One region of the Bradyrhizobium sp. BLXBL-01 genome, then DNA from elsewhere that is predicted to be linked to it. Evidence: predicted binding sites of a transcription regulator. Region 1 holds the regulator's gene; each other region holds the start of a gene.

Region 1 (10,229 bases):
CCTGCTCCTGCAACGCCTTGACCAGCGCGGGATGAACGTGGCCGAGCGCATTCACCGCCACGCCCGAGGTGAAATCGAGATAGCGATCACCATTGGTCGCGATCAGCCAGCAGCCTTCGCCGCGCTCGAAACCGAGGTCGGCCCTGGCGAAGACGGGGAGCAAATGCGGCGCGGCGCTGTTAGTCATGACGTCACTTGAATGTTGCGGACGGTGTGAGGCACGCATTGCGCAACGCACCATTGACCGGCCCCGGAAAACGAAACGTGCCGCCTTTTAAGGGCGGCACGTGGCACTATCTTATGCCTGGAAAGACGGGTGTCAATGCCGCCCGGAAAGCCTCGCGAAACGCTGAATCCGTAGTCTTGCGGTGCCGATTTTGCGGGTTTTTCACCACGGAACATGTGGAAGCGAGTCGGCGGACTCTTGCGCGGGAGTCACGCCATATTGTAGCGTTTGGACTGTCAGATACGACATCTCGTGCAGCAGTTCTGATCCCAAAAGTCCTCATGTACCGGCGTAAACGTTCGGGCGTCTTGAGCGCGCCCGGCGAGCCTTAAGGGATTCTGGCGGCACGGGTTTTTCAAGGCTTTAGGCAATCGCGGCGAAGGCTCCAGGATGGCAGGCGCGCTGCGAGGGAAAGGGTGCAATGACGGTTTTGACCTGGTCCGATGATCGCGTCGAGCAGCTGAAGAAGCTCTGGGAGGCCGGACTTTCGGCCAGCCAGATCGCGGCGGAGCTCGGCAATGTGACCCGCAATGCCGTGATCGGCAAGGTGCACCGGCTCGGCCTGTCCGGCCGCGCCAAGAGCCCTTCATCGGCAGCGCCGCGGCCGCGCAAGGCACGGCCCGCGCAGCACATGATGCGGGTGACGCGACCCGTTGCGCGCGGCAACACCGCGCTGGCGCAGGCCTTCGAGGTCGAGGTGGAAGCCGAGCCGGTTACCTACGACAACGTGGTGCCGATGAGCCAGCGCCTGTCGCTGCTGGAATTGAACGAGGCGACGTGCCACTGGCCGGTCGGCGATCCATCGAGCCCGGATTTCTTCTTCTGCGGCGGCAAGGCGCTCTCGGGCCTGCCCTATTGCGCCCAGCATTCGCGCGTGGCCTATCAGCCCGCAGCGGACCGCCGTCGCGCACCGGCGAAGCCGAGCACGCGCTGAGCTTGCGGAATTAGTTGGCTGCACATACGGCAGCCGTCACACGATGACGGCTGAACTCACTCGGTGCCATCCCCGCGAAGGCGGGGATCCATAACCACAGGGCGCGATCGTTGCGCGAGATGGTCACTCCGAGTCATCGTCAAACCACGTCCTGTGGTTGATCGCGACGAGCGCAAGCGCTCGCGCTGAGATCCCGGGCTCGCGCTGGGCGCGCCCCGGGATGACGGTTGAGGGTGTAGCCGCAGCTCACCACACCAACAGCTCGCAGATCTTACGTCTGCTCGGCCTTCGCGAAGCGATCATCCAGCGCGTAGCCGGCGCCGCGGACGGTGCGGATCGGGTCCTGCTCGCGGCCGAGATTGAGCAGCTTGCGCAGGCGGCCGATATGGACGTCGACGGTACGCTCATCGATATAGATGTCGCGGCCCCAGACGCTATCGAGCAGCTGCTCGCGCGAGAACACGCGGCCGGGATGCTCCAGGAAGAACTCCAATAGGCGATATTCGGTCGGGCCGAGATCGATCGGCCGGCCCGAGCGCGCCACGCGGCGCTTGTCGCGGTCGAGCTCGATGTCGCCATAGGCGAGCACGGTGGCGAGCCGCTCGGGGCTGGCGCGCCTGAGCAGACCCTTCACGCGCGCGAGCAGCTCCGGCACCGAGAACGGCTTGACGATGTAATCGTCGGCGCCGGTTGCGAGGCCCCGTACCCGCTCGCTCTCCTCGCCGCGCGCAGTGAGCATGATGATCGGCAGCTGCTTGGTCTCGGGACGGGTCCGAAGCCGCCGGCACAGCTCGATGCCCGACAGGCCCGGCAGCATCCAGTCGAGCACGATCAGATCGGGAATGTGCTCCTTGAGGCGGGTGTCGGCGTCGTCGCCGCGCATCACCGTCTCGACGTCATAGCCGTCGCCTTCGAGGTTGTAGCGGAGAAGCTCGGTGAGAGCTTCCTCGTCCTCTACCACCATAATGCGTGCGCCCATGTTGTCGTCGCTCCTTAGGTATTCGGCACCGTCGTGGCGAAGGTCGTCATGTCGCCCTTCGGCCGCTTGTCGGTGATCGCCTGGCCCTCGATCATGTAGAACACGGTCTCGGCGATGTTGGTGGCGTGGTCGCCGATCCGCTCGATGTTCTTGGCACAGAACATCAGGTGGATGCAGAACGAGATGTTGCGCGGATCCTCCATCATGTAGGTGAGGAGCTCGCGGAACAGCGAGGTGCAGATGGCGTCGACTTCCTCGTCGCCCTTCCACACCGCCATCGCCGCCGGCAAATCGTGCGCGGCATAGGCGTCGAGCACGCTCTTGACCTGCTGCTGCACGAGGTCGGTCATGTGCTCCAGGCCGCGGAACAGCTTGAGCGGATGGAAGTCCGTCTCCAGCGCCGCGACGCGCTTGCCCATGTTCTTGGCAAGATCGCCGATGCGCTCGAGATCGGTCGCAACGCGCATGGCGCCGACGATCTCGCGCAGGTCGACGGCCATCGGCTGGCGGCGGGCGATGGTGAGCACGGCACGCTCCTCGATGCGCTTCTGCAGCGCGTCGAGATCGGCGTCGGTGGTGACGACGCGCTGGCCGAGTGCCACGTCGCGGCGGATCAGCGCGTCGACGGAATCGACGATCATGCGCTCGGCGATGCCGCCCATCTCGGCGACCAGGCGAGTGAGCTCCTGAAGGTCGCTGTCGAAGGCCTTTACGGTATGTTCAGAACCCATATTCCGTCTCCTCAGCCGAACCGGCCGGTGATGTAATCCTGCGTGCGCCGATCGCTCGGCGACGTGAAGATCTTGCTGGTGTCGTCGAACTCGATCAGCTCGCCGAGATACATGAAGGCGGTCTTGTCGGAGACGCGCGCCGCCTGCTGCATGTTGTGGGTGACGATCGCGATCGTGTAGTTCTCGGACAATTCCTGGATCAGCTCCTCGACCTTGGCGGTCGAGATCGGGTCGAGCGCCGAGCAAGGCTCGTCGAACAGGATCACCTCGGGCCGCACCGCGACGGTGCGGGCGATGCAGAGGCGCTGCTGCTGGCCGCCGGAGAGCGACAGGCCGGAGGCATTGAGCTTGTCCTTGACCTCGTTCCACAGCGCGCCGCCGCGCAGCGCCTTCTCGACGCGGCCGTCCATCTCGGACTTCGAGATCTTCTCGTACAGACGAATGCCGAAGGCGATGTTCTCGTAGATCGTCATCGGGAACGGCGTCGGCTTCTGGAACACCATGCCGACCCGGGCCCGCAACAGGTTGAGGTCCAGCTTGGCGTCGAGGATGTTGGTCTGGTCGAGCAGCAGCTGGCCGGTGGCGCGCTGGCCCGGATAGAGGTCGTACATCCGGTTGAAGATGCGCAGCAGGGTGGACTTGCCGCAGCCCGACGGGCCGATGAACGCCGTGACGCGGTTGGTGCCGAGCGTCAGATTGATGTTCTTCAGCGCGTGGTGCTCACCGTAGTAGAAATTCAGGTTGCGCGCGGTGACCTTGGCGGGCGCCTCGGGCAGCGGCTGCGAGCCGGGATGAACGGTCGGCGCGCTGACGGAAACAGACATTTCACTCATTTTGCAGTCCTCTCGGCGCCAAGGATGCGCGCGCCAATGTTCAGGGCAAGCACGGTCAGGGTGATGAGCAGCGCGCCGCTCCAGGCGAGTTGCTTCCAATATTCGTAGGGGCTCTGCACGAAGTTGTTGATGGTGACAGGTAGGTTCGCCATCGTCTTGTTCAGGCCGAGGCTGAAGAACTGGTTCGACAGCGCCGTGAACAACAGCGGTGCGGTCTCGCCCGCGACGCGGGCGGTCGCCAGCAGCACGCCGGTGATGAGGCCGGAACGCGCGGCACGATAGGCGATGCGCTTGATCACCAGCGAGCGCGGCAGGCCGAGCGCAGAGGCCGCCTCGCGCAGCGGATTCGGCACCAGCAGCAGCATGTCCTCCGTGGTGCGCACGACGACCGGGATCACGATGACGGCGAGCGCGAGGCTGCCCGCGATCGCCGAGAAGCCGCGCATCGGCACCACCACCGCCCCGTAGATGAACAGGCCGATGATGATCGAGGGCGCCGACAGGAGAATGTCGTTGATGAAACGGATCACCGAGGTCAGCTTGTCGTTGCGACCGTATTCGGCAAGATAGGTGCCGGCGAACAGGCCGAGCGGCGCGCCGATGCCGACGCCGATCACGGTCATGATCAGCGAGCCGACGATGGCGTTGAGCAGACCGCCTTCGTTCGATCCGGGCGGCGGCGTGTTCTCGGTGAAGACCTGGAGGTTGAGCCCGGCCAGGCCGTTGTAGAGCAACGTCATCAGGATCAGCGCGAGCCAGGTGACGCCGAACGCAGCGGCTGCGATGCAGAGTCCGCGAATGACGATGTCCCAGCGGCGGCGGCGCGAATAGATCGGGTTCATGGCTTCACTTCCCCGCCTTGGTTTCCAGGCGCAGCAGCATCAACCGGGCGGCCGCGAGCACGAAGAACGTCAGCACGAACAGCAGGAGGCCGAGCAGGATCAGGCCGGACTGGTGCAGGCCGTCGCTCTCGGCGAACTCGGATGCGATCGCGGCCGAGATCGTGGTGCCCGGCGCGAAGATCGACGAGGAGATCCGGAACGAATTGCCGATGATGAAGGTCACCGCCATGGTCTCGCCGAGCGCACGGCCCAGCGCCAGCATGACGCCGCCGATGATGCCGACGCGGGTGTAGGGGATCACGACGCTGCGGACGACTTCCCAGGTGGTGCAGCCGACGCCATAGGCGGCTTCCTTCAGCACCGGCGGCACCGTCTTGAACACATCGACCGAGATCGAGGTGATGAAAGGCAGCACCATGATGGCGAGGATCAGGGCGGCGTTGAACAGGCTGAGATAGGACGGGGGACCCGCGAAGATCGCGCCCAGCACGGGAATACCGTCGAACACCCTGATCATGAAGGGCTGGAAGGTGTTGGCTAGGAACGGGCCGAGCACGAAGAAGCCCCACATGCCGTAGATGATCGAGGGGATGCCGGCGAGCAGCTCCACCGCCATGCCGATCGGGCGGCGCAGCCATTGCGGGCAGAGCTCGGTGAGGAAGATCGCAATGCCGAGACCGACGGGAATGGCGATCAGCATCGCGATGAAGGAGGTGACGAGCGTGCCGTAGATCGGCCCGAGCGCGCCGAGCACCGGCGGATCGGCGGAGGGCGCCCAGCGCTGCGTCCACAGGAAGGAGATGCCGTATTCCTTGATCGCCGGGAACGCACCGACGATCAGCGAGATGATGATGCCGCCGAGGATCAGCAGCACCGAGATCGCGGACAACCGCGTGATCCAGTAGAAGGTGACGTCGCCGAGCTTGAACGCGCTCAAGGCCTTGGCGCGATCATATGGACCGGCAGCATCAATCACATTGCTCTCGACAGCCATCTCAGCCACGCCGATCCCCTGTGCCCGTTTTATATACGCTTGTTGTTGGTGGCGGTCCCGTGCCCCGGATGCGGTGCAGCGCGAAGCGGTGCGCCGCTGATCCGGGGCCTGGTGCTTGTGGGTCCCGGCTCTGCGGAGCGGCACAGTGGACGATGCTTTGCATCGCCAGGGCCGCACCGCGTCCGGGACACGAGAGCTCTACTTAGCTCTTGATCTCGGCAGCCCAGGTCTTCTCGATCAGCTGGACGACGCTGTCCGGCATCGGGATATAATCGAGCTCTTCAGCCGCCTTGCCGCCGTTCTTGAAGGCCCAACGGAAGAACTTGATGGCTTCCTGCGAGGCCGCCTTGTCGGTGGCGGACTTGTGCATGAGGATGAAGGTCGCCGCCGTGATCGGCCAGGACTTCTCGCCGGGCTGGTCGGTCAGGATGACGTAATAGCCGGGTGCCTTGGCCCAGTCGGCGTTGGAGGCGGCCGCCTGGAAGGCCTCGACGGTCGGCTGCACCGGCTTGCCGGCCTTGTTGACGAGACCGGTGTAGGTCAGCTTGTTCTGCTTGGCATAGGCGTACTCGACGTAACCGATCGAGTTCTTGGTCTGGCTGATGTTGCCCGACACGCCTTCGTTGCCCTTGGCGCCGACGCCGACCGGCCACTCGACCGCGGTGCCCTCGCCGACCTTGCTCTTCCAGTCCGCGCTGGCCTTGGAGAGGTAGTTGGTGAAGTTGAAGGTGGTGCCCGAACCGTCCGAACGGCGGACCACGGTGATCGCCTCCGAGGGCAGCTTCGCGTTCGGATTGAGCTTCTTGATCGCGGCATCGTCCCACTTGGTGATCTTGCCGAGATAGATGTTGGCCAGGGTCTCGCCGTCGAACACCAGCTCGCCGGGCTTCACGCCCTCGAGGTTGACGACAGGGACGATGGCGCCCATCACCATCGGCCACTGGACGAGGCCGTCCTTCTCGAGCTGCTCGGCCTTGAGCGGCGCGTCGCTGGCGCCGAAGGTCACGGTCTTGGCCTGGATCTGCTTGATGCCGCCGCCGGAGCCGATCGACTGATAGTTCAGACCGTTGCCGGTCTCCTTTTTGTAGGCGTCAGCCCACTTCGAATAGATCGGGAACGGGAACGTCGCGCCGGCACCCGTGATGTCGGCAGCAAAGGCTGCCGTCGCCGATGCGGCGACCAAGCCAGCAGCGACGAGAGTTTTGAGGAAATTCATGCTGGTCTCCATACAGGGGAGCGAAGCGCCATCCGCGCCCGATCGCGCTCCCCGTGCCGCCCGTTTAGGAGCGGTCGGCTGTGCTTTTACGAAGGTTTCGTGACAGCTGGATGACAGAGTCAACCGACTGAAATCGCTGGATTTTTAGGTCTAAGCCGGCGTCTTGGCCTGGGGAAAACAGGCGGTAAAAGTGGCGCCCTGCCGGGGCACGCTTTCGATCAGAAGCCGACCGCGATGACGGTTAAGAATATGTTTCACCAGCGATAATCCGAGCCCGGTGCCGCCCTGCGAGCGGCTGTCGCCGACATCCACCCGGTAGAAGCGCTCGGTCAGCCGGGGCAGGTGCTCGGGCGCGATGCCAGGGCCGAAATCGCGGACCATGACCCGGATTTCCTGAGTTCCATCAGTGGCCGCGCTCGATGTCAGCGACACGATGACGCGTCCGCCCGAGGCGCCATATTTGAGCGCGTTCTCGATCAGGTTCTCGAACAGGCGGAGCAGTTCCTCCCGGTCGCCCGCGATCATCACCGGCGGCTCCGGCAGGTGGATGTCCACCTCGACCTGACGCTCGCGCGCCAGCGGCTCGAGCCCGTCGGCGACCTGGCGGATGATCGGGACGAGATCGACCAGGGTGTCCGGCCGGACATGGGCCGACAGCTCGACCCGCGACAGCGACAAGAGATCGTCGATCAGGCGCGCCATGCGCGTCGCCTGATTGTGCATGATGCCGAGGAAGCGCTCGCGTGCCTTTGGATCGTCCTTGGCCTGGCCCTGCAGCGTGTCGATGAAACCGGACAGTGCGGCGAGCGGCGTGCGCAGCTCATGGCTGGCATTGGCGACGAAATCGGCGCGCATCTCCTCGACCCGGCGCAGCGGCGTCTGGTCGTGGAAGGTCATCAGCATGCATTTGTCGGTGCCGCCGAAGCTGGTCGGCACCGGTACCGGCGTGATGATCAGCTCCATCCAGCGATCGACCGGAACATGATCGAGATAGGTCGCGCGCCGCGGCTCGGTGGTCGCGATGGCCTCGCGCAGCGCGGTGATGATCTCCGGCGAGCGCAGCGCGAACTGGGCGAGCTCGTTCCGGCGCAGCGCCGGCGCGAGCTGGGCGGCCGCGGCATTGAGGTGGACGACGCGGCCGGCGCGGTCGAGCAGCACCGCCGGATCCGGCATGCCGGCAACCACCGCGGCCACCGCCGCGCTCTCGACCGGGTTGATGCGCCTGACGTCGTCGCGGGAGGCGGCGGGATCGTGCAGCCGCCACGGGATCAAGGCGGCCGCCGCGATGCAGAGGAACACGATTGCGGCGTGCAGCGCCGACAATTCGCCGAGCGAGACAACGACGGACAGCGCCAGCGCCGCGGCGATCAGAATGATGGTCGAGTGCCGCAGCCGGTCGGACCAGGGCTGGGCGGAGGGAGAAGAGGGGGCGTCGATCGCCATCGGGGCGGGCTTCTCCTGGGGGCTGTCCTTAAGGACCTGACATCGGTCAGGCGCCGCTGTCGCTGCGCTCTCTCACATAGGCGGCTTCAGGCGCAGGACCGGGGTCCAGCTTGAGCGCCGCCTGTTGCAACCGCTTCGATCGGGCGCCGATGATAACTTCTCGAAACGTCAGCAAGATTACAGATAGGACGAACGGAGACAGATAATAGAGGACGCGGAACAGCAGCATGCCGCCCAGGAGCTCCTCCCGGTCCATCTGCCAGAGGCCGACCAGCATGGCGGCGTCGAACACCCCCAAGCCGCCGGGCGAATGGCTGGCGAAGCCGAGCAGGGTCGCCGAGACGAAGATCACCGCGACCACGACGAAGCCGAGATTGGGCTCGTCCGGGACCAGCACATACATCGCCAGCGCGCAGAAGCCGAGATCGACGATGCCGATCGCGATCTGGAGCAGCGTCAGCGGGCCTCCCGGCAGCACCACGGTCCAGGGGCCGCGGCCGACCACCCGCGGCTGGGTCCAGACCCAGACCACATAGCCGATCAGCGCCACGATGATCATCAGCGCCAGCGTCCGGTTCAGCCAGGCCGGCAGCTGGTCGATCGAGGCCGCCGCCTCCGGATGGTAGGAGATGCCGAGGCCGAGCACGGCGGCATTGCCCAGCCAGAACGTCAGGCCGGCGAGAAAGCAGATCTTTGCGACGTCGATCGCGTTCAGCCCGTAGGCCGAATAGATGCGGTAGCGCACCGCACCGCCAGTGAAGACGGATGCGCCGACATTGTGGCCGATCGAATAGCTGGTGAAGGCCGCGAGCGCGTTGATGCGATAGGGCACGTGGGCATGGCCGATCGCGCGCGTGGCGAAGAGGTCGTAGAAGGTCAGCGTGAAATAGCCCGCAGCGACGAACAGCGCCGCCATCGCAATCTGGCTCGGCTCGGTACTCTTGATCGCTTCGAGGACCTCGTTGAAATCGATGCCCCGCAGCATGTGGTAGAGCACGTAGCAAGCGATGCCGATGACCGCGATGCTGATCACAACTCCAAGCTTATGCAGGATTTGCTTCTGGCGCAGAAACGTCGTCACCCTGCGTATGGCTTCCAGCATCTAGACCTCGAACAACGCTTCAACGGCCAGGGTGGCCGGCGGACAGGCGGACGCGCAGGCATTCAACGAACCCGCGCTGCCGGCACCGGCATCGCGCATGCCCCCCGCCCCTCCACTAGCGCGTTTTCGGCCGAAGTGGAATTCGGCAATTCGAACAAAAACGCGTGCCTTCAATATTTTAGGCAGGGTAGCGGCTCCCGGTGCAGGGGTTGGCGCTTTCGGCGGCAAGGCCTGGCGCGAATCTCCATGGCGATCCTGCGCAGGGGCCATGAAGTTTTGATGATTTCGGCCGCACAATGTTCCGTCACGCCTTAAGCCGACGTCAATCTATGGGGCCCGCCCGCCTGTTGAAAGAGGGGGGCAATCCCGGCATCGTTCCCGGATTTTCCGATGCGCCGGAAGGTCGCGGGCTCCAGACCGCACTCAAGGCGCGGTCAAATAGCCGCGGCCATAGGCGCCGGCCTGATCCTCGAAGATCGCCATGGCCGTGGTCATCCGCCTGAAGCCCAGGCGTTCGTAAAAGCCTTCCTTGCCCGGCACGGCGTAGAGGATGATCTTGCGATGGCCGCGGCAACGCGCAAGCAGACGTTCGATCATGTCGCGGCCGAGACCCCGCCCCTGATGATCCGGGTGCACTGCGACATCACAGAGATAGGCGCAGTCGCGGCCATCGGCGAGTACGCGGCCGGCGCCGACGAGGCGCCCCTGCTCATAAGCGAAGGTTCGAAACATGCTGTTGCCAAACACGAGCGCGAGATCGGCCGGTGTCTTGGTGCCGAGCGGTGCGATGCGGTAGAGCGCGGACAGCTCATCCCAGTCGACACCGGCGAGATCGTCGGACCAGAGAATCGACATCGCAAAAGCCTCCCCGGCTCAGTCCCGGGCGGCATTGACGGCCGCCACGATTTCGTCGCTGTCAGGAAAATGGC
Region 2 (10,229 bases), 3.3 Mb from region 1:
CCGCAGCGAGGCAGTAATTCTGTCCGCAAGGCCTGACGGATTGCTCTCAGAGCAGCTATCTTTGTGGCAGCGCGCCGTGCGCTCACACGAGTCGACGCATCCTCCTCCCGACACTCTCAGGACATCAGGGAGTTCCAGCGCGCGGCGAGCACCATAGTCAACAGCGAGACAGGCCATGGCAAAACCGTTCCCGTCGAAGACCCATATCGGCAATCATATGCTGCATCCGGAAACCTTGATGCTGACCTATGGCTATGACCCGCAATTGTCGGAGGGCGCCATCAAGCCGCCGGTGTTCCTGACCTCCACCTTCGTGTTCAAGACCGCCGAGGACGGGCAGGACTTCTTCGACTACGTCGCCGGTCGGCGCGAGCCGCCGGAAGGCATGGGCGCGGGCTTGGTCTATTCGCGCTTCAATCATCCCAACAGCGAGATCGTCGAGGACAGGCTCGCGATCTACGAGCGAACCGAGAGTTGCGCGCTGTTCTCCTCCGGCATGGCGGCCATCGCAACCACGATCCTGGCCTTCGTTCGCCCCGGCGATGTCATCCTGCACTCGCAGCCGCTCTACGGCGGGACGGAGACCCTGCTGACGAACACCCTTGCGCGTCTGTCGATCGGCGCCGTCGGCTTTGCCGACGGCATCGACGAGACGGCGGTCGAGCAGGCCTCGGACGAGGCGATGCGCAAGGGGCGGGTGTCGATGATCCTGATCGAGACGCCCGCCAATCCGACCAACGGCCTCGTCGACATCGCAATGATCCGCCGCATCACCGATGCCATCGGCAAGGCACAGGGACACACGCCGATCATCGCTTGCGACAACACGCTGCTCGGGCCGGTGTTTCAGCGGCCGATTGAGCACGGCGCGGATGTGTCGCTGTATTCGCTGACGAAATATGTCGGTGGCCATTCCGACCTGATCGCGGGCGCCGCGCTCGGATCGAAAGCGATCATGAAGGGCATCAAGGCGTTGCGCGGCGCCATCGGCACCCAGCTCGATCCGCATTCCTGCTGGATGATCAACCGCTCGCTCGAGACGCTCAGCCTGCGGATGGAGAAAGCCGATGCGAATGCGCGGCTCGTGGCGGACTTCCTGCGCGACCACCCGAAGGTCGCCAAGGTGCACTACCTCGGCCATCACGAAGAGGCCTCGCCATCGGGGCGTGTGTTCGCGCGGCAATGCCTCGGCGCGGGGTCGACTTTCTCGTTCGACATCGTCGGCGGCAAGGAGGCGGCGGTGAAATTCCTCAACGCGCTGCAGATTCTCAAGCTGGCGGTGAGTCTCGGCGGCACGGAATCGCTCGCAAGCCTGCCGGCGACGATGACCCATTCCGGCGTTCCCGCCGACATCCGCCGGAAAATCGGCGTGCTCGATTCCACGATCCGGCTCTCGATCGGCATCGAGAACCCGTCGGACCTGATCGCCGACCTCGCGCAGGCGCTGAACGCCGCTTGAGCGAGGCAGGTCCTCGCCCCGAATCGAAAAGGCCGGACGCTCCCTCCTTGCGTCCGGCCTTTCCGCGACGAAGCCCCGCGTTTTCGCTTTACTTCGTCACCTGACCGCGGATCTCGCCGCCCGGGTTCGCCGCGGTATGGATGTTGATGTAGTACTTGCCGCCGAGCAGATCGGCGGCCTGCGCGTCCGTGAGCGTGGCTTCGCCCTTGACCGGGCTCGAGGCCGCATTCGGGATCGCGACCGCGACGCCGGCGTTCTTGCCGGCTTCGGCCGGCCCATGGAAATGCGCGGCGGTGGCGGGGCCCGAGAGGCCGGAATAAGTGACCGTCCAGGACAGCTTCTTGCTGGCAGCGTCGTAGTCCAGATCGGCCGTTCCGGTGGCGCTGCTGGTGTTGGCGGGGACTTCGGATTTGCCGTCCAGCGTCGCCTTCATTTTCTCCGCGCTGGCCGGGGCGGCGAACGCAACGGCAGCTCCGAGTGCCAGTGTGGCAAAAACGGCTTTGGTCATGGGTCTCTCCCTGTTGACGCCTGATTGCTCTTCAAACAGTGCGCCATGCGGTTTATTCCCGCATTACAGCCGGACCGTCTAAAATATTCGTGGTTGGATCGGGCGCGGCATGACCCTTAAGTTCGCGCGCTCACGATGGAATGATCGAATGCTGCGACGAATGCTTCTTGCCGCCCTGATCGCCGCCGCCGCGGCGTTCGGCCTCTATTGGTGGTTGACCGCCCCGGCCGCGCTGGCCTTGCCGGCGCCGACACGGAGTCCGGATCTTGCCAACGGGCAGGAGCTGTTCAACGCCGGCGGCTGCTCGTCCTGTCACGCCATCCCCAATCAGCCCGATCGCCTGCGGCTCGGCGGCGGGCTGGCGCTGGGCTCGCCGTTCGGGACGTTCTACGCGCCCAACATTTCCCCCGATCCGGCCGACGGAATCGGCCGCTGGAGCGAGGCTGATTTCGTCAACGCCGTGGTGCGCGGCATCTCGCCCGCGGGCGCGCACTATTTCCCCGCGTTTCCCTACACGTCCTATCATCTGGCAAGCATCGACGACGTTCGCGACCTCTTTGCCTATCTGAAGACGCTGCCGCCGGTGTCCGGCAGAGTGCGCGACCACGCGCTGCCGTTTCCGTTCAACATTCGCCGCAATGTCGGCATCTGGAAACTGCTGTTCATGGACACCGCGCCGTTCGTCGCGGACGCCGCGCGCTCGCCGCAATGGAATCGCGGGGCCTATCTCGTGAACGGTTTCGGCCATTGCGCCGAATGCCACAGCCCGCGCAATGCGCTCGGCGGCATCATCGCCGGCCAGCGCTTTGCCGGTGGGCCCAATCCGGAAGGTGAGGGCTGGGTGCCCAACATCACGCAGCAGGGCATCGGCAGCTGGAGCGAGAAGGATATCGCGGATTTTCTCGAGACCGGCGACATGCCCGAGGGCGATAGCGCTTCGGGTGCGATGCGGCCGGTGATCAAGAATCTGGCGCAACTGACCGCAGAAGACCGCGCCGCGATGGCCGCGTATCTGAAGTCGCTGCCGCCGGTGCAGGGACCGACACCGCCCAAACGCAAGGAGGGCGGCTAGCGCTGCCGGCGCGCTTCGGCCGTTGTTAGGCGCATGCTCTAGCTGGTGCCGAACGCCTTGAAGGTGATGATGGTGAGGGTGTCCTGGATGCCCGGCAGCACCTGCACCTTCTCATTTACGAAATGGCCGATGTCGGTATCCTTGTCGACGTAGAACTTCACCAGGAGGTCGTATTGGCCGGCCGTGGAATAGATCTCGGAGGCGATCTCGGCTTCGGCAAGCGCATTGGCCACCGTATAGGACTGGCCGAGCTTGCATTTGATTTGGACGAAGAAAGGAACCATCGCGGGCACTCCGAAAGCGGATCTGGCGGCTAATAGGCCAAAACCGGCCGGATTTAGCAAGCCAGCTTGCGGCTCCTGCGCGGCGCATTCGCAAGTCTAGGATGGGACCACCGCTGCGGCCAATGCATCCCTGAGCCGCTGGGCGAGCTCGACCTTGCGATAGGGCTTGGTCAGCACGATCGATTGCGGCCGCGCGTGGCCCTGCGCGACCAGGGTCTCCAGCGCGTAGCCCGAGGTGAACAGGACCGGCAGGCCGGGACGCAGCCGCCGCGCCTGATCGGCGAGGTCCCAGCCGCTCATGCCACCGGGCATCACGATATCGGTGAACAGCAAGTCGATGCCGGGATCGCCCTGCAGCTGCTGCAGGGCATCCTTGCCGTTGACCGCAGCAACGACGCGATATCCGAGCGCTTCCACCCTGCGAATGACGGAGGAGCGGACGAAGGGATCGTCCTCGACGATCAGGATCGTCTCGTAGCCTCGCGGCGCCTTGTCCTCGCCGTCGGGAAGATCGGCCTGCGACCAGCCGGTGTTCGCGCGCGGCAGGTAGATCCTGACCGTGGTTCCGAGGCCTGCCTCGCTGTAGATCGAGACATGGCCGCCCGATTGCTTGGCAAAGCCATAGACCATGCTGAGGCCGAGGCCCGAACCCTTGCCGACCTCCTTGGTGGTGAAGAACGGCTCGAACGCGCGTGCGGTGATCTCGGGCGTCATGCCTTCGCCGTCATCGGTGACCGAGATCAGGGCGTAGCTGCCGGGCGCGACCTCCGGGTGAAGGGCGCGATCGTCGTCGATCGTGACCAGCTCAGTGGCCAGCGTGAGGTGGCCTCCCGATGGCATGGCATCCTGCGCATTGAGCGCAAGATTCAGCACGGCGGATTCGAGCTGGGCGCGGTCGGCAAAGGCCAGGACCGTGCCGGGCCCGGAGCTCGTCCTGATCTCGATGTCTTCGCGCAAGGTGCGCTTGAGCAGCTTGAACATGGAATCGAGCAGGCTGCGGCAATCGATCGTCTGGGGCCGCAGCAATTGGCGGCGGCTGAAGGCGAGCAGGCGCTGCGTCAGCTCGGCGCCCTGTTCGCCCGATTGGCAGATGTCCTCGGCAAAGCGCTTGAGGTCCGGCCTCGCCTTGAGCTGCTCGCTCAGGTGCTCGGCATTGCCGATGATGACGGTGAGCAGATTGTTGAAGTCGTGCGCGATGCCGCCGGAGAGCTGGCCGACCATCTCCATCTTCTGCGCCTGCTGGAGCTGCTGCTCGGTCAGCTTGCGCGCGGTGAGGTCGTGGACGATGCCGACGAAGATCAATTCGCCGTCCTGCCGCGCCTGGCCGACCGAGAGATCCATCGCAAATGTCGTGCCGTCCTTGCGCAGGCCGATGGCCTCGCCGCCTATCGCGAAATGCCGCGCCGCATCCGCCTCGGGCATCAGCATGCCGACGTTGCGGTTCATCACCTCGTCGGCGCGGTAGCCGAACAAGCGCTCGCAGGCCGGATTGAACAGCAGGATGCGGTCCTGCGCATCGAACAGGATGACGCCGTCGACGGCGGTCTCGACGATCGCGGTGAGGCGCGCCACGCTCTCGCGCATCGCGCGCTGGGCGTCGCGGACCTGCTGCAGCAGCAGCGCGGCGTCGCGGCTCTTGATTTCCTCCTCCTCGAGCGCGGCCTGGACCTGTTGCAGCTCGAACGGCGAGGGGATCGTCAGGATCTTCGGCAGCAACGGCCAGAGTGCGGCGGCGGTGAAGACCGAGGCGACCGCGGTGGCGGCCTTGACCATGCCCTCGATGCCGTAGATCGGAACCCAGAGCGTGTAGATCGACAGCACGTGAGTCAGGCCGCAGGCCATGATGAAGATCGCGAACGCCCAGAAGACCCAGCCGAACTTGAGGTCGCGCCGCTTGGTGACGAGGATGGCGAGGGCGAACGGGATCGAGAAATAGGCGGCGGCAATGCAGGCGTCGGAAACGACGTGAAGCCAGATCAGCTCAGGCTCCCACAACAGGCAGATGCCGTGCGGCGACAGCATGGACGAGTCGAGGAGACGTTCGAAGAAGGCCCACATCGTTCCACCCCAAGAGTCTTTCAGATGGCTTGCGGGCCGGGGCGGCCTGCAACATCGGGTCGCTGGACGGTTCCACCACCTGACGTACCTCGTCATCGGCGAAGCACGCTAAGGTACACGACTATACCAAGGGTCCGGCGCCGTTGCATTTTCAAGCCCGCATCATTGCGGGCCTTTGACCGCGCCGCGTCCGACTGATTCGCAAGGCGCGCAATTGATTCGCGAATCACGCTCGGCGGCGATTCGGCGCGCTTGCTGGCGTTCCGCGGTCGCGCTAGGACAGGCCATGGCGGCGTCCTCAAGCACATGTCCCCCGCGATGACGACCCCGGTCGCACTCACCATCGCCGGTTCCGATTCGAGCGGCGGCGCCGGCATCCAGGCGGACCTGAAGACCTTTGCCGCGCTCGGCGTCTACGGCGCCTCCGTGATCACGGCGCTGACGGCGCAGAACACGCGCGGCGTGACCGGCATTCACGCGGTGCCGGCCGGGTTCGTCACCGAGCAGATCGACGCGGTGTTCTCCGACCTCGACATCGGCGCGGTGAAGATCGGCATGGTGGCCCAGGCCGCCAGCATCGACGCCATCGCGGCCGCGCTGTCGCGCTGGGCACCGCGGCACGTCGTGCTCGATCCCGTCATGGTGGCGACCTCCGGCGATCGCCTGCTCGCCGCTGAAGCCGTCGACGCCTTGCGCACCAGGCTGATGCGGCTGGCCGCCGTGATCACGCCGAACCTGCCGGAGGCCGCGGCCCTGCTCGATGAGCCGGTGGCGGCGAGCGAGGCCGAGATCGAAAGCCAGGGACGCCGCCTGCTGGCGCTGGGCTGCCGCGCCGTCCTGATCAAGGGCGGGCACGGAGAGGGTGCCGAGAGCACCGACTATCTCGTCACTGCCGGGACCACGATCGCGCTCGCCGCGCCGCGCGTGGCCACCCGCAACACCCATGGCACCGGCTGCTCGCTGTCCTCCGCCATCGCGGCGGGGCTGGCCAAGGGCGAGGACCTCGAGGCCGCCGTGCGCAACGCCAAGGCCTGGATCAGTGCCGCGATCGCCGCCGCCGACCGCTTCAGCGTCGGCCACGGCCACGGACCGATTCATCATTTCCACAAGTTCTACTGAGGCGGGCTGCCGGGGAAACACCCTCTCCCCAGCCCTCCCCGCAAGCGGGGGAGGGAGCACACCTATCTCGTGGCTTCCGGCCGGGATCTGATCTCCAGAGCCCCCTGCGGCGCCATGTCGCCTGATTGTCGCATGCGACTGATATTCGCGGGGAGGGCGAGGCAAGGCGTGATTCGTATTTCAAGGTGCCTCGAGGGTTCAATCGGTCATCCCCCTGTCACGGGACATTGTTACAGGCTGGCGCATGGGAAGTTACGATGTGAGTGACGAGAGCCCGGAGCGGCGCTTTCGCACGTTGTTCATCTCCGACGTCCATCTCGGAGCCCGCGGTTCTCAAGCCGATCTTCTGCTCGACTTCCTGCGCTACCATGATGCCGACACGATCTATCTCGTCGGCGACATCGTCGACGGCTGGGCGCTGAAATCGAGCTGGCACTGGCCGCAATCGCATAACGACCTCGTCCAGAAGCTTTTGCGCAAGGCGCGCAAGGGCGCCAAGGTCATCTACATTCCCGGCAATCACGACGAGTTCCTGCGCAACTATTACGGCACGCATTTCGGCGGCATCGACGTGGTCGAGAACACGGTTCACACCGGCGTCGACGGCAAGCGCTATCTCGTCATTCACGGCGACATCTTCGATCTCGTGGTGCAGAACGCGCGCTGGCTCGCCCATCTCGGCGACAAGGCCTACGACTTCGCGATCCAGATGAATCGCTTCGTCAACTTCTTTCGCCGCCTGTTCGGCGTGCCCTATTGGTCGCTGTCGCAATGGGCCAAGCAGAAGGTCAAGAACGCCGTCAACTATATCGGCGCGTTCGAGCAGGCGCTCGCCGCCGAGGCACGGCGCCACGAGGCCGACGGCGTGATCTGCGGCCACATCCACTACGCCGTGATCCGCGACGAGGCCGGCATCCGCTACATGAATTGCGGCGACTGGGTGGAGAGCTGCACGGCCCTCGTCGAGCACGACGACGGCCATTTCGAGATCATCACCTGGGCGGATCAGTTGCAGAAGCCGGCGCAGGTGCCACAGGTCGCGGCAAGGGCGGCCTGATGCGCATCCTGGTTGCGACCGATGCCTGGCACCCGCAAGTCAACGGTGTGGTTCGGACGCTGACCAAGCTCGCTGACGCCGCCAAAGAGCTCGGCGTCGAGTTCACGTTCCTGACGCCACAATCGTTCCGCACCTTCGCCATGCCGAGCTATCGCGACGTGCGCCTCGCCATGCCGCGCCCGGCCCGGATCGCAAGGCTGATCGAGGAGGCGCGGCCCGACAGCATCCACATCGCGACCGAAGGGCCGATCGGCCTGATGGTTCGCCGCTATTGCCGTCAGCGCAAGCTGCCGTTCACGACCAGCTTCCACACCCGTTTCCCCGAATATGTCCGCGCCCGCGTGCCAGTCCCTGGCTCGCTGATCTGGCGGGCTCTGCGGCGATTCCACAGCCCCAGCCGCGCCGTGATGGCGGCGACGCCGGCGCTCGCGCGCGAACTGACCGAGCGCGGCTTCGACAATGTCGTGCTGTGGCCGCGCGGCGTCGACACTGGCCTGTTCCACCCCCGCGTCATCGATCTCTGCCTGCCGGCCCCCGTATTCCTGTCGGTCGGCCGGGTGGCCGTGGAGAAGAACCTCGAGGCGTTCCTGGAGCTCGACCTGCCCGGCACCAAGGTGGTCGTCGGCGACGGCCCGGCGCGCGCCTCGCTGGAAGAGGCCTATCCCGATGCGATCTTCCTCGGCGAGAAGCACGGTGAGGAACTGGCGGATATCTACGCGGCCGCCGACGTGTTCGTGTTCCCGAGCAAGACCGACACCTTCGGCCTGGTCCTGCTGGAGGCGCTGGCGAGTGGTCTGCCAGTCGCGGCTTTCCCCGTGAAGGGACCCCGCGACGTGATCGGCGATGCGCCGGTCGGCGCGCTCGATCACGACCTGCGCAGCGCCTGCTTCGCCGCGCTCGACATCTCCCGGCAGGATTGCGTCGCGTTTGCCGCCAATTACACTTGGGAAGCCTCGGCGCGGGTCTTCATCGACAGCATTTTGGCGGTCGGGGCGGTGCTGCCCGGCAGGGCCGGCGCGGAACAGGGGCGCCAGGTCGCCTAGAGCCATCTCGATTCGATGGATCGAAATGGCTCTAGATTCTTGTTTTGACGCGTTTTCTTCACGCGAACCGGTAGCCACTTCGCCTACAACGCTATGGGGAAATCATCGCGCGGAGGTGTCTTGCCCGGGCCCGATCGGCCGCGATAACATTCCGCCATGACCGAACAGCTCCTTCCGGTCGGCCCTGCCGACATCGACGCCGCGGCGCGCGTGATCGCGCCTTACGCCATCCGCACCCCGCTGTTGTCCTTCCCCGTGCTCAACGAGCGCGTCGGTGCCAAGGTGTTTCTGAAGCCGGAGATGCTCCAGCGCACCGGCTCGTTCAAGTTCCGCGGTGCCTTCAACAAGGTGTTCTCGATCCCGCAGGACAAGCGCGCCGGCGGGGTCGTCGCGTTCTCCTCCGGCAACCACGCGCAGGGCGTGGCGGCGGCGGCAAAAATCCTCGACATGCAGGCGACCATCGTGATGCCGGCGGATGCCCCGATGTCGAAGCGCGAGCGCACCAAATCCTACGGCGCCGAAGTTGTGCTGTACGACCGCGACAAGGACGACCGCGAGGCGATCTCGCGCGGCATCGCCGAGAAGCGCGGCGCGACGCTGGTCAAACCCTACGACGATCCCTTCGTGATCGCAGGGCAGGGCACCGCCGGCCGCGAGATTGCCGAGGACATGGCAACGCTCGGCCTCAGCCCCGACATCGTGGTGGCGCCGGCCTCCGGCGGCGGCCTGATCGCGGGCGTCGCCACGGCCGTGAAGGCGCGCTATCCGCAAGCCGAGATCGTGGTCGCCGAGCCTGAGGCCTTCGACGACCACGGCATCTCCCTGACCGCCGGCCATCGCGAGCCGCATCCGCCGGCTGGCCGCACCATCTGCGATGCGCTGATGGCGCTGATGCCGGGCGAGATGACGTTTGCGATCAACAGCAAGCTGCTCGCGCGCGGCGTGACGGCGTCGGATGCCGAAGTCGGCGCGGCCGTCGCCTTCGCCTATCGCGAGCTGAAGCTCGTGGTGGAGCCCGGCGGCGCGGTGGGTCTTGCCGCGCTGCTCGCCGGACGCCTGGACGTCACGGGGAAGAACGTGGTGATCGTGCTGTCCGGCGGCAATGTCGACGCGGATCTGTTCGCCGAGCTGGTGGCCTAGTCGTCTCCTTCTCACGGCCATCCCGGAATGAGAGGAACTAATATGAAGAAGGGGCAGAGCGTCGCCGCTCTGCCCCTTCTGTGTTTCTGTCGATCTTGAGGATCGAACTTTCCGCTTGCTCAGTGCAACCTCTCCCGCTTGCGGGAGAGGTCGGCACGCAGTGCCGGGTGAGGGCTTCTTCCTCTTGGGGATTGTCCCGTTGTGGTGAGACCCTCTCCCCAGCCCTCCCCCGCAAGCGGGGGAGGGAGCAGACCGACTTCCTGCGCAATCAGTGCATGAAGCCGCCGCGACGGTTGCCGCCATTATTCATGCTCGGCGCCTGGTTCATCGACTGCCGGAAGTTGTTGTTGCTGCTGACCATGCGGTTCGGCATCGTGTTGAGCTGCGGACGGTTGGTCTGCACGTTGGTCCGCACCTGCACCTTGTTCACGGGGATAGTGTTGGGCTTCACGATGCCGGTGTTGCCGTTGTTGACGCGGATCGGCTGGT
Region 3 (10,229 bases), 1.2 Mb from region 1:
CGGCAGCGGCCGGCCCGCGATGCCCGCCTCGGAATGGAACGCATTGTGCCAGTCCCCCTTCGCGTCCATCGTCGCGGTCGCGAGCAAGGCGCTCGACCTGTCGATCGCGCGCGCTGAGGCGGTCCAGGCCAAAGCGTTGACCAATCTCATCGTGCAATCCTTCGCGTTCCTGCTCGCGCTGGCCGTGACCCTCGCCGGCGTGTTCGTGGTGCGCAATCGCCTGATGCGGCCGGTGCGCGCCATCCTCGACGCCATCGCCCGCATCAGCGCCCGCGACTATGCGACGCCGGTGCCGCAATCGCGGCATCCCGACGAGTTCGGCACCATGGCGGCTGCGCTCGAAAGCCTGCGCGAGAGCGCGGCGACCGCGGAGCGGCTCGGCCGCGAACGCGAATCGCAGCAGGCGCTTCAGCTCGCCCGCTCCGGCACCGTCGATGCCGCCTGCCGCAGCTTCGACGATACGGTGCAGGCCGTTATCCAGAGCGTTGCGGCCTCGACGCGCGAGCTCGACGCCACCGCAAGCGGCGTGCGCTCGCTGGTCTCGGAATCGAGCAACCAGACCGCGGCGGTCTCCTCCGCCGCCGAGCAGGCCACCAACAATCTCGAGACCATTGCCGCCGCGACCGAGGAGCTCTCCGCTTCCGTGGGAGAGATCTCCGCGCAGGTGCAGTCGAGCGCGCGCGAGGCCCGCGAGGCCGTGGCCCAGGCCGAGCAGACCAATGCGACGGTCGAGATCCTCGATCAGACGGCCAGCCGCATCGGCGAGGTCGTGAAGATGATCAACGCGATCGCCGCCCAGACCAATCTGCTGGCATTGAACGCCACCATCGAGGCCGCGCGCGCGGGCGAGGCCGGCCGCGGCTTCGCCGTGGTCGCGGGCGAGGTCAAGAGCCTCGCGACGCAAACCGCGACCGCGACGGAAGAGATCTCGCGCCAGGTCGAGGAGATCCAGGGCGCGACCGGCCAGGCGGTCGCCGCGATCCGGTCGATTGGCGGGGCCATCGGTGGCATCGACGAGAAGATGACGGCGATTGCCGCCGCGGTCGAAGAGCAGCGCGCGGCGACGACGGAAATCTCGCGCAACTTCCAGCAGGCGGCCCAGGGCACCCGCGAGGTCACCGACACGATCGGCAGCGTCGCCAGGCTCAACCAGGAGACCGGCAATGCCGGGACCGTGCTGTCGGAGTCCGTCAAGAAGATGTCGGCGGATGCCGATCGTCTTCGCGTCGCCGTCGAGGGCTTCCTGGGCGCCGTGAAGAGCGCCTGATTTTCGTACTCTTTCCATCGGGCGTCGCGCGGGCATTGCCGCAGCCCGGCACTGCGGGTACATCTGTGCCGCCTCGCTCCCGCGAGCGCAGCGACAGACGCAAGACACATCAGGGATGGAGAGTTCGATGCCGGTCACCCCACACAAGGCCCAACGCCCTTATCGCGGCGTGTTCCCGGTCGCGCCCACCATCTTCGACGAGCGCGGCGAGCTCGACCTCGAGGGCCAGCGCCGTTGCATCGACTTCATGATCGATGCCGGCTCGCACGGCATTTGCATCCTCGCCAATTTCTCCGAGCAGTTCGTGCTTACCGATGTCGAGCGCGAGACGGTGATGCACACGGTGCTGGAGCATGTGGCCGGCCGGGTTCCCGTGATCGTCACCACCACGCATTTCAGCTCGGCCGTGTGCGCGGCGCGCAGCAAACAGGCCGAGGCGGCCGGCGCCGCCATGGTGATGGTGATGCCGCCCTATCACGGCGCGACCTTCCGCGTCCCCGAGAAAGGCATCGTCGAATTCTTCAAGGTGCTCTCCGGGGCGATCAATATCCCGATCATGATCCAGGACGCGCCGGTGGCCGGCACGCCGCTGTCGGTCGAGTTGCTGGCGCGGCTGTCGCGCGAGTTTGCCAACATCCGCTATTTCAAGATCGAGGTGCCGGGCGCGGCCTCGAAACTCCGCAGCCTGATCGAGGCGGGCGGCAAGGACATCGAAGGTCCCTGGGACGGCGAGGAGGCAATCACGCTGCTCGCCGATCTCGACGCCGGCGCCACCGGCGCCATGACCGGCGGCGGTTATCCCGACGGCATCCGCCAGATCATCGATCCCTATTTCGCCGGCGATCGCGAGAAGGCGAAGGCCGCCTACGAGCGCTGGCTGCCGCTGATCAACTACGAGAACCGCCAATGCGGCCTGATCGCCTGCAAGGCCATGATGCAGGCCGGCGGCGTGATCAAGTCGGAGGCGGTGCGCCATCCGCTGCAGCCGCTGCATCCGGCAACGCGGGCGGGTCTGCTGGAACTGGCCAAGGAGCGCGACGCACTGGCGCTCAGGTGGGGGAAGTAGAGCCACATACCCCGCGGCCGTGGGGTGGGCAAAGCGAAGCGTGCCCACCACCTGTTGCCATCGCGAAAGTTGGTGGGCACGGCGCAAGCGCGCCTTTGCCCACCCTACGAAGGCTGCGCTGGGGGAAATAGGTCTCTCCCCGTCATTGCGAGGAGCGAAGCGACGAAGCAATCCAGACTGTTTCCGCGGAGACAGTCTGGATTGCTTCGCTTCGCTCCTCGCAATGACGGGGGCGCTCATTTCGCCTGAAGGCGTCGAATTAACGCAATTCCGCCAGTTTCCGCCGGCCCGGCGATGGCATATTGTACGCCCGCCAACCGGCCCTGCGGAGAATCCCAGGCATCGCGCAACAAGACATCGCGCAACAGCTCTTCTTTTGCCACGATCCCGAGCCAGGTTGGTGCAAACCGACAGAACAGGGAGGCAGTGCCATGACGATGAGGCCGGATCCCACCTTTCACGCATCGCCCAAGCTTGCGATGGAAGCGCCTGCGGAGAACTTTGCTTACACCTTGCTGCTCAGTCCGGATTTCTCAAAGCCGGACGCTCTCGCGGTCATCGACGTCAAGCCGGGATCGCCGACCTATAGCCAGATCGTCCATACCGTCACGATGCCCAACAAGGGCGATGAGTTTCATCACTTCGGCTGGAATGCCTGCTCCTCCGCTCTGTCGCCGCTCGCCGGACACGCCTTCATCGAGCGGCGCTATCTCATCATCCCAGGGCTGCGTTCGTCGCGGATCTACGTCATCGATACCAAGCCCGATCCGACCCAAGCCAAGATCCACAAGATCATCGAACCAGAGGAGGTCTTCAGGAAGACCGGCTACTCACGGCCGCACACGATCCATTGCGGGCCGGACGGCATTTACGTGAGCACGCTGGGCGGCGGCGGCAAGGACGGCACCAACGGACCTCCGGGCGTCTTCATCATGGATTGCGAGACGTTCGAGGTCCTTGGACGATGGGAGATCGACCGTGGCCCGCAGACGCTGCATTATGATTTCTGGTGGAATCTGCCGCGCGACTACATGGTGACGAGCGAATGGGCGTTGCCGCCGCAGTTCGAGAACGGGATCGTCCCGGAAGATCTGCTTGCGAACAAATATGGCCATCGTCTCCACTTCTGGGACCTTCGCGCCCGCCGCAACGTCCAGACCATCGACCTCGGCGCCAATCATCAGATGGCGCTGGAGGTGCGGCCGGCGCACGATCCGGTTCGCGAGTACGGGTTCGTCGGCGTGGTGGTCGACACCACCAACCTCGAAGCATCGATCTGGACCTGGTGGCGCGAGGATGGAAAATTCCATGCCGAGAAGACGGCGACGATTCCTCCTGAACCCGCGCCCAAGGAGAAGCTGCCGCCGCTGCTGCAGGGATTTGGCGCCGTGCCGCCGCTGGTGACGGACATCGACCTGTCGATGGACGACCGGTTTCTCTATGTCTCGTGCTGGGGCACGGGTGAAATGCGCCAGTACGACGTCAGCGATCCCAGAAAGCCGAAGCTTGCGGGCTCAGTCCACATCGGCGGTATCGCGCGGCGCACGCCCCATCCGAACGGCAAGGCCTTTGCGGCAGGTCCGCAGATGGTCGAGATCAGCCGCGACGGCCGGCGCGTGTACTGGACCAATTCGCTCTATTCCACCTGGGACGACCAGTTCTATCCCGACGGGGTTCCGGGCGTGGAAGTCATGGCCAATGTCGGTCGCAACGGTGGCCTCGAGCTCGACAAGAACTATTTCGTGAGTTTCCCCGACGGATATCGTGCGCACCAGATCAGGCTCGAGGGCGGCGACTGTTCGACGGACTCCTTTTGCTACCCGTCGGTCTAGATGGGACGCATGCGAGCCCGGCCCTTGGCTGGCTGTGGCTCGCGCTTGTTGCGAGCGGCCTCTACCACGGGGTCAATCCGGGAATGGGATGGCCGCTCGCCGTTTCGGCCGGGCTCATGGACAAGAGCCCGCGCGCGCTCTTCCGTGCATTATGGGCTCTGGCGGCCGGGCATCTGCTGGCAACACTTCTCGTGTTGCTGCCGTTCGCCTTCCTGCTCGTGCTGGCCGCGTGGCAGCGTCCGATCCAGATCGGTGCGAGCCTTCTCGTCATCGGCTTTGGCGTCTATCGGCTGATCGACCGGCGTCATCCGCGCACGCTGGCACGAATTCCGCCGACGCAGTTGGCGCTCTGGTCATTTGCCGTCGCCATCGCTCACGGCGCCGCCCTGATGCTCGTGCCGATCTATCTCGGGCTCTGCAAGGCCTTCGATCTCGATGCCGGCCATGAGGCGGCGGGCGCGCTGATGAAGGCAAATCTCGGGATGGCGGTGCTGGTGTCCCTGGTGCACGTTGCCGCCATGGTCGGCGCCGGCGGATGTCTGGCGTGGCTGGTCTACCGCCATCTGGGATTGAGGTTCGTCTCGCGAAGCTGGTTCAACCTGGATGCAGTCTGGGCGACCAGCCTCGTTGTGGTTGGCGCGGTGGCGCTCGCTTTCAATCTTGCGAGCTAGCGCTAATTTGGTTGAGTATGTCTTTCAAACGTCATTGCGAGCGAAGCGAAGCAATCCAGATTTTCCCTCTGGAAACAGTCCGGATTGCTTCGTCGCTTCGCTCCTCGCAATGACGGAGGACGTGGTGAACTATCTTGCCAGAGCCCACTCGCCGGTGATGCGAAATCTTGCCTTGGCATCATGCTGCTTGAACAGCGCGATGCGGTCGACCGTCAGCGCGTCGAGCTGCAGCGCCGCAAAATGCTCCCGCAGCATCTGCAGGATCGGCCCGCGCCGTTCCGCATCCAGGCGCCCCGTCAGCGTCATGTGGAAGCGGAATTCTTCCATCACGTAGGGATAGCCCCAGCGGTCGAGATAGTCCCGCTGCCGCTCGCTGAGCTTCTCCGGCTTGCGCCGGACGCGATCTTCCGCCGTCAGCGCGGCGCGAAACGGGTCGAACTCGCGAACGCAATCGGCGGCAAGCTGCTGCAGAGCTTCGACCGGCGCGGCCGGAATAACAGCAATGAAGCCGCTGATGGAATCCACAATTGGCGAGATCACGGGATGCGGCCGCGCCTCGGCGGCGAAGGCCGCGCAGGCAGCCTTCAGATCGGCTTCGGTCTTGCCAGGCGACAGCGCCATCGGTGCCTTCAGCGTGGCGTGAAAGCCGTATTTGCGGGGATCGGCGCTGACCTCGCGCCAGTCCGGCGCGACATGCAGCGCTTGTCGCGGAAACGGCAGCTCGTCTCCGGTATAGGCGTCATAGCCGAGCAGCTCCGCGCCGAAGCGGGAGAGGGCGCTGTCGCTGCCGGCGGCAAAATAGATCGCGTAGCGGGGGAAACCTGTCATTACCTCAGCATAACCAATTCATGCCGCAACGATAGCCTCGCGCGACGTTGCTGCCGTGGTGAGCAGCCGCGTCGCGTCGGTGAGATGCACGAGCTTGCCGCCTGAGATCACCGCGATCAGCCGCGGCCGCAGCTCCAGGCTGTCGTCGACGAGGAGAATGTCAGCGCGGCGTCCCTCCGCGAGCAGGCCGCGATCGGTGAGGCCGGTTGCGCGCGCCGGGCCGGCGGAGACCAGATCCCAGGCCTGAGCCAGCGGCACCACGCCATCGGCGGCCAGGCGGAACGCGGCGAGCAGCTGCGCCGGATAGTAATAGTCCGACGCCAGCACCGAGCAGAGCCCTTTGGCGATCATGTCGGAGGCCCTGCTCCAGCCGGTGTGGCTGCCGCCCCGCACGACGTTCGGCGCGCCATAGACGATGGCATCGCCGTGGCTGGCCGCAGCCCGCGCCGTTTCCTCGTTGATCGGAAATTCCGCGATCAAGGCGCCGAGCTCGCGAAAGTCCCGGCGCATCGTTGGGCTCGCGTCGTCATGCGAGAGCATCCGCACCTCGGCTGCGCGGGCAAAAGCGGCCAGCCGTGATACCGAAGCCGGCACCTCGGCGGCGCGCGAGACCACACGCTCGACCAGCTTGTCAAAATCCTCGCTCGACAGCCCGGTGCGCTCCACCATGCGGTTGCGCTTGCGCGGCTTGGCCATGTCGGCGACCGTGCCGTCCATGTGATCATTGAAAGCGAACAGGTCGACGCGGCCCTCGCTGAGCCATTGTGCGATCTCGGCCTCGGCATCGAGATTGTAGGTCTCGTGCCGCAGGTGGAAGCGGGTGTCGGCGGCGAATTGCGGGCGCTGCCGCTCGATCGCCTCCATCAGGCCGCGCGCATTGTCGGCGCTGCGCAGGCCCGGCTCCCAGGAGCAGGTCGTGGCGTGAAACACGGTGGTGATGCCATTGCTGATCGCCTGGCGGTCGCTGTCGGCGAGCGCAACGTCGATCGGAAAGTCGACGCCGGCGCGCGGCATCATCTGCCGCTCGAAGGCATCGCCATGCAGATCGACGATGCCGGGCAGCACCAGCAGGTCACGCGCGTCGAGCGCCAGCCGCGCCCGGCCGCGAGAGGCATCGATCGCTGCAATGTCCGTTCCGGAGACGAGAAGAGAGGTTTCGGCGAGCTCGGCGCCGATCAAGGCCCGGCCGCCTTCGATGATTATGTCTGTCACGCGACCGCGCTTCGTTTGCTGGCAGGGGAATTGGCGAGTGAGCTTGCCCGTGCTTCGTATGTCGAGAGGAAATCTTCAATCCCGAGCTTGCGGAAATCGGGCAGCGCCGCGCGCAATTTGTCGTGATCCCAGTCCCACCAGGCAAGCTTTGCAAGGCGTCCGGCGATCTCCTCCGAGAACCGCCGCCGTACGATACGGGCTGGGTTGCCGGCGACGATGGTGTAGGCCGGCACGTCCTTGGTGACGATCGCGCCGGCGGCGATCACCGCGCCGGTGCCGATGTTGCGGCCCGGCAGCACGATCGCGCCATGGCCGATCCAGACGTCATGGCCGATATGAACGTGATGCTGGCGCCGCCAGTCGAAGAACTCGGAATCGTCGCTCTCACCCTCGAAATAGGCGCTGGAGCGGTAGGTGAAGTGCGCCTGCGTGGCGCGATGCATCGGATGGTTGCCGGGATTGATCCGGGTCATCGCCGCGATCGAGCAGAATTTTCCGATGGTGGTGCAAGTGATCTGCGCGTCGTTCACGACATAGGAGTAATCGCCCATCGCCACTTCATGCAGGATGGTGCGGGCGCCGACCTCGGTATAGGCGCCGAGCCTGGTCTCGTGCAGCTTGGCCGAGGGATCGACGGTCGGCTGAACCGAAAGAGCTTTGGCGGCCATGTTGCATCCGAAGTGCGAGGGCGGGGCGTTTTTCTTCGAGCGGCTGGATGACGATGTCATGACAACGAGATGACAGGGGATGACGTGCGTAGGATCGCCGCATCGCAGCGCGTGTGTCACACAAGTGTTAAGCACGGGCGTTAGCGGTTGGCTCCAGCTACTCTGGAGCCCCTGTATGCTGGTGGTTGAAGGCCTGACGTGTCGCTTCGGCGCGAAAGCCGCGGTGGACGACGCTTCGTTTCAAGTTTCCCCCGGCGGCTTCGTCGGTGTGATCGGGCGATCCGGCGCCGGCAAGTCGACATTGCTGCGGACCATCAATCGCCTCGTGACGCCGACCGGGGGACGCATCCTGTTCGACGGCGTCGACGTCACCGTGCTGCGCGGCAAGGAGCTGCGGCAGTGGCGCGCCCGCTCGGCGATGATCTTCCAGCAGTTCAACCTGATCGGTCGGCTCGACGTGCTCACCAATGTCCTGATGGGTCGTCTCGCCACGATGCCCGCCTGGCGCTCGCTGTCGCAGGCCTGGCCCGAGCAGGACAAGGCGCTGGCGATGTCGGCGCTCGAGCAGTTCGACATCGCTTCGCTCGCCGCCCAGCGCGCCGACCAGCTCTCCGGCGGCCAGCAGCAGCGCGTCGCGATCGCCCGCGCGCTGGTGCAGCAGCCCGACATCATCCTCGCCGACGAGCCGATCGCATCGCTCGATCCGCGCAACACCAAGATCGTGATGGATGCGCTTTTGCGCATCAACAAGCATTTCGGCATCACGGTGCTCTGCAACCTGCATTCGCTCGATCTCGCCCGCACCTACTGCGACCGCCTGATCGGCATGGCCGCCGGTCGCGTGGTATTCGACGGCGCGCCGTCCGCGCTGACCGATCACGTCGCGCGCGAGCTGTACGATCTCGAAGCTGCCGACGTCGTGGGTGGCCTGCCTGTCCCGGCGCCCGAGGGCGTGCCGGCGCTCGGAACCGCCGCGGCCGCCTAAAGCCGCATCGCACCTGTTCAATTGCCAGTTTGCGTCAACCGACCCCCAACCGATGAAGAGGGTATCATGATCACTCGCAGATTAATCCTGGCCGGCGCCGCTGCGCTCGCTTTCACCGCCTCCGCCTCGGCCGACGACTGGAAGGCCAAATACCCCGAGCTGACCTTTGCGGTCGTTCCGGCCGAGAACGCGTCGGGCGTCACCGAGCGCTGGGCACCGTTCATGACTTATCTATCGAAAGAACTCGGCGTAAAGGTCACGCTGCGCATCGCCAACGACTATGCCGCGGTGATCGAAGGCCAGCGCGCCGGCAATATCCACATCGCCAGCTACGGCTCGGCCGCGTTCGCGCGTGCCCGCCTGACCGGCGTCAAGTCCGAGGCCTTCGCCAACGACATCAACGCCGACGGCTCGACCGGCTACTATTCCGTGTTCTTCGTCAAGGCAAGCAGCGCCTACAAGAAGATCGACGACCTGAAGGGCAAGAACCTCGGCCTCGTCGACCCGAACTCGACCTCCGGCAACAACGTGCCGCGCTTCGAGCTCGACAAGATGGGCATCCACGATGCCGACGCCTATTTCGGCAAGGTCGTCTTCACCGGCAGCCACGAGAACGCGATGCTGGCGCTGGCGCAGGGCACGGTCGAAGTCGCTGCCAACCAGTGGACCAGCGACGACGATTCCACGCTGGCGCAGATGCTGACCAAGGGGATGCTGAAGAACGCCGACGGCTCGGCGATGAAGAAGGACGATTTCCGCATCATCCACAAATCGGCGCCGATCATCAACGGCCCCTATGCCTACAATTCCGACCTGCCGGAAGACGCCAAGACCGCCATTGCCAAGGCGTTCTTCGACGCGCCGGCCAAGGACAAGGCCGCGTTCGACCGTCTCTCCGACGGCCAGAAGAAGGGCTTTCATCCCGCCACCACCAAGGACTGGGATGGCACGATCGAGCTGATCAAGTTCGTCGACGCACTGCGTAAGAAGAAGGCGTCCTGAGTCTTCGGGACGATGCACCTGAGCCGGGTCCCAAAGACCCGGCTCTTTCTTTGACGGGACCTGTTTCGACCCCATGACGACAGCGGTTTCGATCCTCCCCGAGCAGCAGCTCGCCGCGCTCAACGCTGCCTATCGCCAGGCGGTTTCACGCAGGCGGCTACGTCTCCTGTTGGGAGCGGGCGTGTTTGCCGCCGCGCTGGCTCTCGCCGCGATCGGCGCCGAAGTGAATTTGCGCACGCTGTTCACCTATTTCGGCAACTTCGTCAGCTATTTCGACCGCATCCTCACGCTCGACAGCGGCCAGCGGGTCTGGACCGATGTCGGCGAGTGGTTCTGGGGCTGGCGCAAATGGCTGAAGATGCTGGGTGAGACGCTGCTGATCTCCTATGTCGGCACGCTGATCGGCGCGACCTTCGCCTTCGCCCTCAATTTCTTCGCGGCCGAGAACACCTCGCCCGCGCCCTGGCTGCGCTTTACCGTGCGGCGCCTGCTCGAATTCGCCCGCACCGTTCCCGGCATCGTCTTCGCGCTGGTCTTCGTCATCGCCTTCGGGCTCGGGCCGATGGCGGGCGTGCTGGCGATTGCGATCCACTCCACCGGCGCGCTCGGAAAACTGTTCTCGGAGATCGTCGAGAATGCCGACATGAAGCCGGTCGAGGGCATCCGCTCGACCGGGGCGAGCTGGCTCTCCTGCATGC

The links. The regulator PhoB, encoded in region 1, activates phosphate uptake and scavenging genes when phosphate is short. The targets are predictions, from matches to a motif close to TGTCATNNANCTGTCAT.
Region 2: the regulator PhoB is predicted to act here: its motif matches at 6,705-6,721, upstream of ACNJYA_RS13580 (UDP-2,3-diacylglucosamine diphosphatase).
Region 3: the regulator PhoB is predicted to act here: its motif matches at 7,603-7,619, upstream of phnC (phosphonate ABC transporter ATP-binding protein).

What each region holds. Positions count from the first base shown of each region.
Region 1 is NZ_CP182471.1:7,961,447-7,971,675, forward strand. It holds gene ACNJYA_RS36870 (aspartate aminotransferase family protein) at 1-187, opposite strand, end outside; gene ACNJYA_RS36875 (GcrA family cell cycle regulator) at 648-1,160, shown strand; gene phoB (phosphate regulon transcriptional regulator PhoB) at 1,432-2,139, opposite strand; gene phoU (phosphate signaling complex protein PhoU) at 2,154-2,870, opposite strand; gene pstB (phosphate ABC transporter ATP-binding protein PstB) at 2,882-3,703, opposite strand; gene pstA (phosphate ABC transporter permease PstA) at 3,700-4,545, opposite strand; gene pstC (phosphate ABC transporter permease subunit PstC) at 4,550-5,539, opposite strand; gene pstS (phosphate ABC transporter substrate-binding protein PstS) at 5,742-6,755, opposite strand; gene ACNJYA_RS36910 (ATP-binding protein) at 6,906-8,198, opposite strand; gene ACNJYA_RS36915 (lysylphosphatidylglycerol synthase domain-containing protein) at 8,245-9,300, opposite strand; gene ACNJYA_RS36920 (GNAT family N-acetyltransferase) at 9,724-10,155, opposite strand; gene ACNJYA_RS36925 (SelT/SelW/SelH family protein) at 10,174-10,229, opposite strand, start outside.
Region 2 is NZ_CP182471.1:2,985,305-2,995,533, forward strand. It holds gene ACNJYA_RS13550 (cystathionine gamma-synthase family protein) at 176-1,459, shown strand; gene ACNJYA_RS13555 (CHRD domain-containing protein) at 1,548-1,967, opposite strand; gene ACNJYA_RS13560 (c-type cytochrome) at 2,116-3,039, shown strand; gene ACNJYA_RS13565 (Lrp/AsnC ligand binding domain-containing protein) at 3,078-3,323, opposite strand; gene ACNJYA_RS13570 (PAS domain S-box protein) at 3,420-5,381, opposite strand; gene thiD (bifunctional hydroxymethylpyrimidine kinase/phosphomethylpyrimidine kinase) at 5,700-6,500, shown strand; gene ACNJYA_RS13580 (UDP-2,3-diacylglucosamine diphosphatase) at 6,745-7,557, shown strand; gene ACNJYA_RS13585 (glycosyltransferase family 4 protein) at 7,557-8,600, shown strand; gene ACNJYA_RS13590 (threonine/serine dehydratase) at 8,757-9,740, shown strand; gene ACNJYA_RS13595 (caspase family protein) at 10,009-10,229, opposite strand, start outside.
Region 3 is NZ_CP182471.1:956,298-966,526, forward strand. It holds gene ACNJYA_RS04450 (methyl-accepting chemotaxis protein) at 1-1,267, shown strand, start outside; gene ACNJYA_RS04455 (dihydrodipicolinate synthase family protein) at 1,395-2,333, shown strand; gene ACNJYA_RS04460 (hypothetical protein) at 2,570-2,716, opposite strand; gene ACNJYA_RS04465 (selenium-binding protein SBP56-related protein) at 2,765-4,165, shown strand; gene ACNJYA_RS04470 (hypothetical protein) at 4,249-4,836, shown strand; gene ACNJYA_RS04475 (DUF1045 domain-containing protein) at 4,966-5,664, opposite strand; gene ACNJYA_RS04480 (alpha-D-ribose 1-methylphosphonate 5-triphosphate diphosphatase) at 5,683-6,876, opposite strand; gene ACNJYA_RS04485 (chloramphenicol acetyltransferase) at 6,873-7,544, opposite strand; gene phnC (phosphonate ABC transporter ATP-binding protein) at 7,720-8,529, shown strand; gene phnD (phosphonate ABC transporter substrate-binding protein) at 8,596-9,531, shown strand; gene phnE (phosphonate ABC transporter, permease protein PhnE) at 9,605-10,229, shown strand, end outside.